2 regions of the Tepidicaulis sp. genome follow, and region 2 is predicted to be linked to the other one. Evidence: predicted binding sites of a transcription regulator. Region 2 holds the regulator's gene; the other holds the start of a gene.
What was found. Region 2 encodes LexA, which represses DNA repair genes until DNA is damaged. Its sites were predicted from a motif close to TGTTCNNNNTGTGTTCNG; they were not measured.
Positions count from the first base shown of each region.

Region 1: ACOQOT_RS14670 (adenosylcobalamin-dependent ribonucleoside-diphosphate reductase) is a predicted target of LexA. The motif match lies at 3,886-3,903, and genes of this name have one in related genera.

Region 1 is NZ_OZ244942.1:3,076,226-3,081,909, forward strand. Features, by position in the region: gene ACOQOT_RS14645 (zinc-ribbon domain-containing protein) at 1-470, opposite strand, end outside; gene ftsE (cell division ATP-binding protein FtsE) at 677-1,336, shown strand; gene ACOQOT_RS14655 (cell division protein FtsX) at 1,329-2,273, shown strand; gene ACOQOT_RS14660 (YdcF family protein) at 2,390-3,025, shown strand; gene ACOQOT_RS14665 (lysophospholipid acyltransferase family protein) at 3,050-3,772, shown strand; gene ACOQOT_RS14670 (adenosylcobalamin-dependent ribonucleoside-diphosphate reductase) at 3,975-5,684, shown strand, end outside.
Region 2 is NZ_OZ244942.1:1,474,951-1,480,634, forward strand. Features, by position in the region: gene gltX (glutamate--tRNA ligase) at 1-63, opposite strand, end outside; gene ACOQOT_RS06915 (ComEC/Rec2 family competence protein) at 412-2,466, shown strand; gene lexA (transcriptional repressor LexA) at 2,478-3,179, opposite strand; gene glp (gephyrin-like molybdotransferase Glp) at 3,270-4,472, opposite strand; gene moaC (cyclic pyranopterin monophosphate synthase MoaC) at 4,483-4,962, opposite strand; gene ACOQOT_RS06935 (GNAT family N-acetyltransferase) at 4,965-5,474, opposite strand; gene trpC (indole-3-glycerol phosphate synthase TrpC) at 5,479-5,684, opposite strand, start outside.

The DNA.
Region 1 (5,684 bases), 1.6 Mb from region 2:
TTGAAGGCGGCATAAAGCGTTTGCGTGGCCGGCCAGAGGCGAATGATCTCGCTGCGGAAAGCGGCCGCGCCAAGCGCGGAGCCCGCGACAAAGGCGATGAGCGCCACCCAGCCTGCCACCTGCAGCGTGCGGCTGCCGCGCGCCTTGACGGGCATTTGATGGCGCGGGCGGCTACGCGCGGGCGCATCTTCGTCATCGGCTTTTTTGGATTTCTTGGACGGTTTGCCGAAATCGGGGGCAAGCGGCGGCGGGGGCGGCGGTACGTCCTCGCTGCTCTCTGCTTCACTGCTCTCCGTTTCGGGGGCAGCAGCGCTCTCCAGCTCTTCGGTGTCTTCCTTGGCCTGCGCGCTTTCCGGTTCCTGATGCCAATGCTCCCCGCATTTCGCACAGCGGACCTTGCGGCCCGACGGCTCGAAACCGGCGGCATCCACGTTGTAACGCGTATCACAGGATGGGCACGTTATAATCATGCGATTCGACTAGCGAGTGGCCTATATGTTCTTCGCACACAGTGCGCGGTGAAACAAGCTGAGCCCTGCCATCCAGGATACGCGGATGGTGCGGAAAACCGGCGCCGGAACGGCCTGCCGGAGAAAGGCCCGAGCCCTTTATTTAACGACCATACACGGTTAAGAGGGGGTTAAGGTAGAAGCCAAAACACAGCCGGAGACCCTTTATGGTGCGATTCGAAAATGTGGGCATGCGCTATGGCATGGGACCGGAAGTGTTGCGCGATGTCTCGTTTCACCTGGAGCCGGGGTCTTTTCATTTTCTTACCGGCCCGTCCGGGGCGGGCAAGACCTCGCTTTTGAAGCTCATGTTTCTGGCTCACAAGCCCTCGCGCGGGCTGATTTCCATGTTCGGCCATGACATCGCCACGACCGACCGCAAGGACCTGCCGAGCCTGCGCCGGCGCATCGGCATCGTTTTTCAGGAATTCCGGCTGCTCGACCATCTCACGACGTATGAAAATATCGCCCTGCCGCTGAAAGTGGCCGGGCGCGAGGAAGCCAGCTACCGGGCCGATGTGCGCGAGCTTCTGGCCTGGGTGGGCCTCGGTGAGCGTATGGATGCCAAACCGCCGACGCTTTCGGGCGGGGAAAAGCAGCGCGCCGCCATTGCCCGCGCCGTCGTCGCCCAGCCCGAACTGCTGCTCGCCGACGAGCCGACCGGCAGTGTCGATCCGGAAATGGGCCAGCGCCTGATGCGGCTTTTCGTCGAGCTCAACCGGCTCGGCACCTCGATCCTTTTCGCCACCCACGATCATTCGCTGGTCGAGCAGGTGGGGGCGCCCGTCCTCCTCATTCAAAACGGGGAGCTTGTTTATCATGGCTGAAAGCGCCGGCGCCCCGCCCGAAGAGACGGGCCTGCCCTGGACCGAGAGGCTGCGCCGCATGGCCGCGCCGCAAAAAGGCGTCATGCCCGCTGCTGGCACAACGGGGCCGACGCTGGTGCTCGTCATCGCCGCCATGAGTTTTCTGGCCTGCCTGGCGCTCGGGGCCTCACTTATCGTCTCAAAAGCCGCCAGCGGCTGGGAAAGCGATCTCACCGGCACCTTGACCGTGCAGGTGAAGCCGTCCGATGAAGTAAGCCCCGACGATCAGATCGCCGCCGCCCGCTCTCTTCTCCTCGCCACGCCCGGCATCGTGAAAGCCGAAGCGCTCGGGCAGGAAGAAACCGCCGCCCTGATCGAGCCCTGGCTCGGCACGGGCACGGTGTCGGACAGTCTGCCGCTGCCGCGCCTCATCGACGTGGAACTCGACAAAGACGCAGAGATCGACATGGAAGCGCTCGCCGCGCGCCTTGCCGATGCCGCTCCCGGTCTCGTCCTCGACACGCACCGTCAATGGATCGAGGATCTTCTGGGGGCCACCTCCGCGGCGCGCTTTCTTGCCTTTGCGGTGCTGGTGATCATTTCGGCGACAACCATCGCGCTTGTCATCTTCGCTTCGCGGGCGGGGCTTTCGGCCAACCAGGAAGTGGTGGAGGTGCTCCATCTTTGCGGCGCGCGGGACGGCTTCATCGCCGCCGAAATCCAGCGCCATTTCTTCGACCTGGGCTGGCGGGGCGGCCTGATCGGCTTCGGCCTTGCGCTCTTCACATTCCTGCTGATGGAAATCCTGGCAGCGGACGGGGCGCTCTTTCTGGTGCCGCTTCCCTCGCTGTCCGCGCTGCATTATCTCTGGCTGATGGTGGTGCCCGCCGCACTTGCGCTTGTGGTGGCCGCCACGGCCCGCTTTACCGTGCTTAGGGTGCTCGGACGGATGATGTGACGCGGCCCGTTCAGCCCCTGTATACTCCCCGGCAATAGACTGAAAGTAATAGACTGTAAAAGTCAGGGTGCCCGAGAGGCGCCGCAAGCCCCGGAGGCGAAGTGGAGGAGCTGGAAATGGCTGAGGCCGGCCGGCAAGCGAGAAACGGGACTGCAGGCTGGATTGCCCGCCTGGCAGGCACGCTGCTGCTTGCCTTGCTTCTGGCCTATCTCATCGGCCTGATCGGTTTCATTCAGTCGCTGGAAAAGAAAGCGCCCGCAGCCCTTGCCCCGGCTGACGGCATTGTCGTGCTAACCGGCACGCCCGAGCGGCTTTCCGAAGCCATGGGCCTTCTCGACAGCGGCAAGGCGAAGCGGCTGCTCGTTTCCGGCGTCAATCCGGAAGTCACACGGGAGGAGTTGCGCGCCGCGCTGAAAGCCGATCAGGCGCTGTTCGATTGCTGCGTCGATCTCGACTGGCGGGCTGAGAACACCATCGGCAATGCCATCGAGACGGCAACCTGGGCGCAGGAAAACGCCATGCAGCGGCTCATTGTCGTCACCAGCGCCTATCACCTGCCCCGCGCACTGCGCGAGCTGCAAAGCGCCATGCCCGAGGCGGAGCTGACCGGCTATCCCGTCTTTCAGGATCAAGTCCGCCTCAATGACTGGTGGGCTTATCCGGGCACGGCAAAGCTTCTCGTTTCCGAATATACGAAATATCTTGTCTCCTTCGCCCGTACGTATCTCGCCCCGCCGGTGCCCGGCTCTTAAGGCGCATTCCATAGGACGGTTCCCGTGCTCTTTCTGCGTTCCGCGCTTTTCAATCTGGTTTTTTATGTGTCCTCGGCGGTGATCTGCATTGCGGTAACGCCGGCCTTCATCCTGCCGCGCGGCGTCATCGTTTTTTGCATGCGCGCCTGGTCGCGCTGGACCATGTGGCTGCTGCGCGTCATTGCAGGCACGCGCTATGAGTTGCGGGGACTGGAAAACCTGCCGGAGGAGCCCGCGCTCATCGCCTCCAAGCACCAGTCCATGTGGGATACGATCATCTACGCCGCGATCTTGAACGATCCGGCGATCGTGCTGAAAAAAGAGCTGCTCTATATCCCCTATTACGGCTGGTATTCGATAAAAGCACAGATGGTGCCGGTGGACCGCGCCTCGGGCGCCAGCGCGCTTCGCAATCTCATCCGCCATGCCAAGAACGCGCTGGCGCAGAACCGGCATCTGGTGATCTTTCCCGAGGGCACGCGCGCGGCGCCCGGATCGCGCAACCCTTACAAGCCCGGTGTCGCCGGGCTTTACAGCCAGCTCGGCATTGCCTGCGTGCCCGTGGCGCTCAATTCCGGCCTCTACTGGCCGCGCCGCAAGTTTCTGCGCAAACCGGGCACCATCGTGCTGGAATTCCTGCCGCCTATTCCCCCCGGCATGAACCGCAAGGCCTTCATGGCCGAGCTTGAGGGACGCATCGAGCCGGCGACCGATAAGCTTCTGGCCGAGGCCGGTTTTTCCGGCTGAAACGATGCCCCGGCACCAACGCCTAAAGTAACACCCCTGCAACTCTCCCGGCCTAAACTAAGCCCGCCTATCGCGCCCTAGGAAAGGGGCTGGTGCAGGCGGGCCACAAACCCGTGAACATTAACGGAACATTCATTGACGCCAGGGGTCCGGCTTCCTAGCTTATAGGGCCCTGCGGGAGCGCCCGCGCAAGGAGAGTGAAATGGGTGAACGCCCGGCCATTGCAGAGGAAATCTGGAACCTGAAATACCGGTTCCGCAGCCCGGATGAAAACCCCCAAGACGGCAGGGGCGATGCCTCTGTGCGCGATAGCTGGGCCCGGGTCGCCTCCGCCCTGGCGCTGGCCGAACCCCATGACCGGGTGGGCTGGGCGGCGCGCTTCTATCAGGCGATGGAGGATTACAAGTTCCTGCCCGCCGGGCGCATTCTGGCAGGCGCGGGCACCGGGCGCGACGTCACGCTTTTCAACTGCTTCGTCATGGGCACCATTCCGGACACGATGGCGGGCATCTTCGAAAATCTGAAGGAAGCCGCGCTGACCATGCAGCAGGGCGGCGGCATCGGCTATGACTTCTCGGTGCTGCGCCCGAAAGGCGCACCGGTCAAAGGCGTGGGCGCGGATGCCTCCGGTCCCTTGAGTTTCATGGATGTGTGGGACGCGATGTGCCGCACCATCATGTCGGCGGGCGCGCGGCGCGGCGCGATGATGGCGACGATGCGCTGCGACCATCCGGACATCGAAGATTTCATCGACGCGAAACGCGAAGCGGGGCGGCTGACGAATTTCAATCTCTCCGTCCTCGTCACCGATGCCTTCATGCAGGCGGTGGAAGAAGACGGCGATTGGCAGCTCATTTTCGAAGGCAAGGTCTTCAAGACCTTGCGCGCCCGCGCGCTCTGGAACCACATCACCGCATCGACCTACGCCTATGCCGAACCCGGCGTGATCTTCATCGACCGCATCAATGCCCGCAACAACCTGCATTATTGCGAAAGCATTCAGGCGACGAACCCCTGCGGCGAGCAGCCCCTGCCGCCTTACGGGGCCTGCCTTCTCGGTTCGCTCAACCTTGCCGCTCTCGTCAAACATCCCTTCGGCGCCGAAGCCCATATCGATGAAGACGAGCTTGCCGATCTCGTCCATGTCGCCGTGCGGATGATGGACAATGTGATCGACGTCTCGCGCTTTCCCCTGCCCGAGCAGGAACATGAGGCCAAAGCCAAGCGCCGCATCGGCCTTGGCGTGACGGGCCTTGCCGATGCGCTGTTGATGTGCGGCGCGCGCTACGGGGCGCCGGAAAGCCTGACGCTCATTCACCGCTGGATGAGCCGGCTGCAACACGCCGCTTATGCCGCCTCCGTGGAGCTTGCCAAGGAAAAGGGGCCCTTCCCGCTTTTCGAGAAGGAACCCTATCTCGCAGGGGAAACCATCAAGGCATTGCCCCAGCACCTTCAGGATGCGATTGCGCATCACGGCATCCGCAACGCGCTTTTGACCTCCATCGCCCCCACCGGCACAATCTCGCTTTTCGCGGGCAATGTCTCAAGCGGTATCGAACCGATTTTCGCGCCGAGCTACCGGCGCAAGGTGCGCCTTGCCGATGGCAGCACGCGCGAGGAAGAGGTGGTGGATTACGCCCTTGCCGAATACCGCGCCCTTCACGGCGCGGACGCGCCGCTGCCCGAGGCCTTCACCACCGCGCAGGACCTGACCCCGGACGCCCATATCGCCGTGCAGGCCGCCGTGCAGCCTTATATCGACAGCTCGATCTCCAAAACGATCAATTGCCCCGCCGATATAAGCTTCGAGGCGTTCAAGGATATTTACACCAGCGCTTATAAAGCGGGCCTGAAAGGCTGCACCACCTACCGCCCGAGCGAGGTGCGCGGCTCCGTGCTCTCGATCTCACCT
Region 2 (5,684 bases):
AATATGCAGATAGCCGGTCGGCGAAGGCGCGAAACGGGTGACGACTTTTTGAGTTCCGGTCATTCTAACGTTCAGCTTTATTTTCAGCGGGGTGACCCGCTGGAATTTCAGTCCTGGTGTGGCGTGAAGGCCCAGCCGCGGACACTGGCCTAAGGCCGAGGAAACCGTTGCGGCAGGGGCGTAAACAGGCTGCCGTTCTTACCACAGGCAAAGGGGGCGTGGTAGCGTTCCGCGCATACTTTTTTCCGGCTTTCCGGGCTCTGCGGGGCGAAATATTCGCGATTTGTTCTTGAGGAGGGGGATATCGCGCTAGGTACCGGAGATATTTGGCCCGCCGGGTCCGGGAGGTGGGGGCTGGGGCGGACCTGGAGGGGGCTCTCCGGCCCGGTTTTTTCCCTATGGCACGGGCTCTTGCGGGAATCGGAGAGGTTCGGCCTCTGGGCGCCGGTTTTCCTGGGGCTCGGGATTCTCCTTTATTTTAGCCTGCGGTTCGAGCCGGCCTGGGGCTGGGCGGCGCTCCTTGCCCTTGCCGCGTTCCTGGCTCAGTGGCGCCTTGCGGCGCGCCCGCTCTTGCGCCTTGCGCTCATAGCGGCGGGGCTTGCCGCGCTCGGCTTTGCGCTCGCGGGGCTGCGCGTCAGCATTATCGATCATTCCCCGCTCACGGGTGAGCTCTCCTACGGCATTTTGCAGGGCACGGTGAGCGCGGTGAGCCGGGAGGGCGACGGGCGGCTGCGCGCCGATGTAGAGATCGAGGCGCTGGAACATGTGCCGGACCCGCCCCGCAAGGTTCGCCTCACCTACCGGGGCTCGGACCCGCGCGCGCTGGCGCTGCGGCCCGGTGACCGGATCGAAGGGCCGGTGAAGCTTTGGCCCAATAGCCTGCCTGCCGCGCCCGGCGGGTTCGATTACGGCAGGGTGCTCTGGTTCGAGGGGATCGGCGCGGGCGGCGTCATGCTGGGCGCGCCGGAAATCCAGGGAGAGGCGGAGGGCGTGTTTGTTGCCGCCCGTAGAGCACTGCATGCGCTGCGCCAGGCTATCGGCGCGCGGGTGCTCGCCGCCATGTCGCCCGACACCGGCGCGGTCGCCGTTGCGCTGATGACCGGCGAGCGGGCTTATTTGCCGCAAGAGGTGGAAGAAAATTTGCGCGCCTCGGGCCTTGCCCATGTGCTGGCGATTTCCGGTCTTCACATGGCGCTGCTGACGGGCGCGCTCTTCGGAGGCTTGCGCCTTCTCATGGCGCTGGTGCCGCGCCTTGCGCTGCATTACCCGGTGAAGAAATGGGCGGCCGGGCTCGCGCTTGCAGGTGCCGCCGCCTATCTCGTCATTTCCGGCATGAGCACGGCGACCCAGCGCGCCTTCATCATGATCGCGCTTGTGCTGCTCTCGCTCATGCTCGACCGGCCGGCCATGACCATGCGCAATGTGGCGCTTGCCGCTTTTGCGCTTCTGGTGCTCCGGCCCGAAAGCGTGCTCTCTGCCGGTTTTCAAATGTCCTTTGCCGCCGTGACGGCACTGGTTGCGGTGTATGAAACCCGCGCCGCGCAGCTCAATGCTTTGCTCGCGGATTGGCGCGCCCGCGGGCCGCTGCAGCTTGCGCTGCTTTATGGGGCCGGGCTCTTGCTGACGAGTTTCATTGCCGGGCTCGCCACGGCACCCTTTGCCGCGTTCCACTTCAACCGTGTCGCCGCCTATGGCCTCGCAGGCAATCTCCTTGCCATGCCGCTTGTCGCGCTGCTCGTCATGCCTTTTGCCGTTGCCGCTTTCGCGCTCATGCCTTTCGGGCTCGAGGCCTGGCCGCTCGCCATTATGGAGCTCGGGCTTGAAGGATTGCTTGCTGCTGCTGCCACCGTTGCCGCGTGGCCGGGCGCGGTGCGCGGCGTGCCGGGCGGACCGGAGGCCGCCTTGGGGCTCGTCACTTTGGGCGGGCTCTGGCTTGCCTTATGGAAGGGGCGGGTCCGCTTTGCCGGCAGCCTCTTTCTTGCGGGCGGGCTTCTTCTTTGGGCGCTTGCGCCGCGCCCCGATATTCTCATATCCGAAAATGCCCGCCTTATTGCGGTGCGGGGCGAAGACGGCAAGCTCATCCTCAATGCATCGCGCCCGGCCTTTCAGGCTTCCATCTGGCTGCGGGAGGAAGGCGACACCCGCAGCCCCCGCGCGGCGGCGGAAGAGACGCCCTGGCGCTGCGACGGGCTTTCCTGTCTCTATGAAGCGCCGGGCGCCCCGCGCATCGCTCACATCAAAGACGAGCGGGCACTGCTTGAGGATTGTCCGTGGGCAGACATTATTGTGATGGAAAAAGATGTGGGATGGGGGCTTGATGATAAAGCCTGCCATGCCCGGCTGGTGCTCGATTACGGCGATTTATCGCGCACGGGCACGCAGGCGCTTTATTGGAATGAGGGAAAGCTGACAGTGGAAACGGTAAGGGGCGTGCAGGGCATCCGGCCCTGGACACGCCCCTGGTAGTTTGCAGGCGCTTAGTAGCGGCGCATTAGGCCGACAAGGCGGCCCTGAACCTTCACCCGGTCCGGGCCGAAGATCCGCGTTTCATAGGCAGGGTTCGCCGCTTCCAGCGCAATGGAATCGCCTTTCCGGCGCAGGCGCTTCAAGGTTGCTTCGTAGCCATCGACCAGCGCCACAACGATCTCCCCATTATTGGCCGTATCGCAGCGCTGAATGATCACGGTGTCGCCGTCCAGAATGCCGGCCTCGATCATGGAATCGCCTTTGACTTCCAACGCGTAATGCTCGCCGTTGGAGAGCATGGCAAGCGGTACGGAAACCTGATGGCTTTCCTCCTGCAGCGCCTCGATCGGCGTACCGGCGGCAATCCGGCCCATGACGGAGACGGGTAGGGCATCGTTCTCATTGGCAGGGGCGGGTGCCAGGCTCGCAGCGGGGGCGCCGCCGCCCTCGATCACCTCCGGCTCGAAGCCGCGCCCGCGCGCCAGGCTCGGGGCCGCCGCATCGGGCAGTTTCAGCACTTCCAGCGCCCGGGCCCGGTGGGCGAGGCGGCGGATAAAGCCGCGCTCTTCCAGCGCTGTGATGAGCCGGTGAATGCCCGATTTCGAGCGCAAATTCAGCGCTTCCTTCATTTCGTCGAAGGAAGGCGCAACGCCCGTTTCTTTCAGGCGTTCGTTGATGAACATAAGAAGTTCATGCTGTTTGCGTGTGAGCATGGGTGCGGCCCCAATATCTAGAACAAACGATAAACATTTCACTTGTTCTAGTTTGGTTCTTTTTCCGCGTCAACCCTTCTGTGGATAAAATTACCCTTCAAGGGGGAGGACATTAACCAGCGCCCCGGTTTCCGCGGCTGCCGCATGGGGCGGACGCACGATAAGGCAGCCCGCGCGGGCAAGGCCGGAAAGCATGGAACTGTCCTGAACGGAAAGCGGCTTGGCGCGCCATTCCCCGTCCTCCTCCTCAAGCGCAGCGCGGATGTAGTCCTGGCGCGTGTCATTGGCTTTGAGCGGCACGGCAAGGCGGGCGGGCAAAAGCCGGGGGTGCGCCGCTTGCCGCCCCTGAAGGCGCATCAGCGCGGCGCTGAGGAAAAGCTCGGCGCAGACAAGCGCGGAGACGGGATTGCCCGGCAGGCCGAGAAAAGGTTTTCCCGAGAGCGCACCGAACATCAAGGGCTTGCCTGGGCGCATGGCAATGCGCCAGAAGGCGACGTCGAGCCCGGCGCCGCCCAGCACATCCTGCACGAGATCGTGCTCACCGACCGAGGCTCCGCCCAGCGTCACCACCATGTCGGCGTCTTTTGTAGCGTCCGCTTTTTCCAGAAGGCTTTCCCGGTTGTCCCGTGCAATCCCAAGATCGAGCGGCACGCCGCCGCAGCGGCGGATGAGGGCGGCAAGGCCCGCGCCCGTCGAGGCGACGATTTGCGAAGGGCCCGGCTCCTCGCCCGGAGGCACCAGCTCATCGCCCGTCGCAAAAAATGCAACGCGCGGGCGCCGGTAAACATCGAGCGCAGTATGGTTCGCAGCGGCGGCAAGGGAGAGCGCGGCGGGTCCGAGCAGCGCGCCTTGTTTAAGCACGCTTTCTCCTTCGCTAAAATCGAGCCCGGCGCGGCGGATATGTTTGCCGGGGACGGCCGCTTCCAGAATGCGCACGGTGTCGCCGCTGCGCTCCGTATCTTCCTGAATGACGATAGTGTCGGCGCCCTCAGGCAGCGGCCCGCCGGTGAAAATACGCACCGCCTCGCCGGAGCCTACTTTGCTCTCAAAGGCGCGCCCGGCCGGTGCTTCACCGATCACTTTCAGCTCCGCCGGCACCTTGGCGGCGTCTTCTGCCCTCAGCGCATAGCCGTCCATGGCCGAGGCATCGAAAGGGGGCTGCGTGCGCAAAGCGGCAAGATCGCGGGCGAGCACCCGGTGGCCCGCTTCGGCGAGCGGAATGCGCTCCGCTTCAAGCGGGGCAATAGCAGCGCCGATTTTCTCGATCGCGTCGGCAACGGGAAGAAGAGCCATGAGGAACCTTTTAGCCGGCCTCAAAGGTGCCGGATTTACCGCCCGATTTATGCGTCAGGCGAATGTCGGTGATGCGCATGCCCCGGTCCACCGCTTTCGCCATGTCGTAGATCGTCAGGCACGCAACATTGACGGCGGTCAGCGCTTCCATCTCGACGCCCGTCTGCCCGCTCACTTTCACCGTGGCGCTCACCTCGATGGCAGAGGCCTCCTTGTCGGCTTCAAGTTCGACGGAGACTTTGGAAAGCATCAAGGGATGGCAGAGCGGAATGAGGTCCGCGGTCTTTTTCGCCGCCATGATCCCGGCAAGGCGCGCGATCTCGATGACGTTTCCCTTGGTGATCTTGTTGTCGAGAATGAGGGCAAGCGTTTCCGGTGCCATTTCGATGCGCCCTTTGGCGGTTGCGGTGCGCTGCGTCACATCCTTGGCCGAAACATCGACCATATGCGCCGCGCCCTTGTCATCGAGATGGGAAAGCTTGCCCGCCATGCTTAAAGCTCCTTGCGCATAAAACAGCGCCGGTCGATGGGAAGGCCGCTTTCTTCTTCATGCGCATGAATGATGAAGAAGGCCGGCGACCAGTCCTCCCGCTCTACCACCGAAAATCCCTGGCGGCCATAATAAGGCGCATTCCAGGGCACGTCCGTGAAGGTGGAAAGCGTCACCGCCGGTTTGCCGAGGGCTTTGGCCCAGTCGGAAACGGCGCCGATAAGCCTCCCTCCGAGCCCTTGCCGGCCATGGGCGGTATCGACGGAAATTTCATGGATGAAGACCGAATGGTCGAGCGGCGCGGACATGGCAAAACCGGCCAGCGCGCCGTCTTCCGCCTCGGCCACGAAACAGCCTTTGGCCCGCACGAAGGCGGCCGCCATTTCCGGTTCCATGAATTTATGCGAAAGATGCCCCATGCCGACGGTCTTGAAGAGCTGTCCCGCCGCCACCTCGACGGGGCCGAGAGCGGGAACATCGTCAAGTGTGGCAAGGCGAATTTCGTAGCTCATCGGGTCAGGCTCTCATTTCTTGCCTATGCAGCAATGTGCGCGTCGCCTGTTCCACATCCGCCTGACGCATCAGGCTTTCCCCGATCAAAAAGCTGTTCACGCCGCAAGCGGAAAGCATGGCAAGATCAGCGGGCGTGTTGAGGCCGCTTTCCCCGACAATCAGTTTGCCTTTGGGGACAAAGGGTACGAGACGCTTTGTCGTCTCCAATG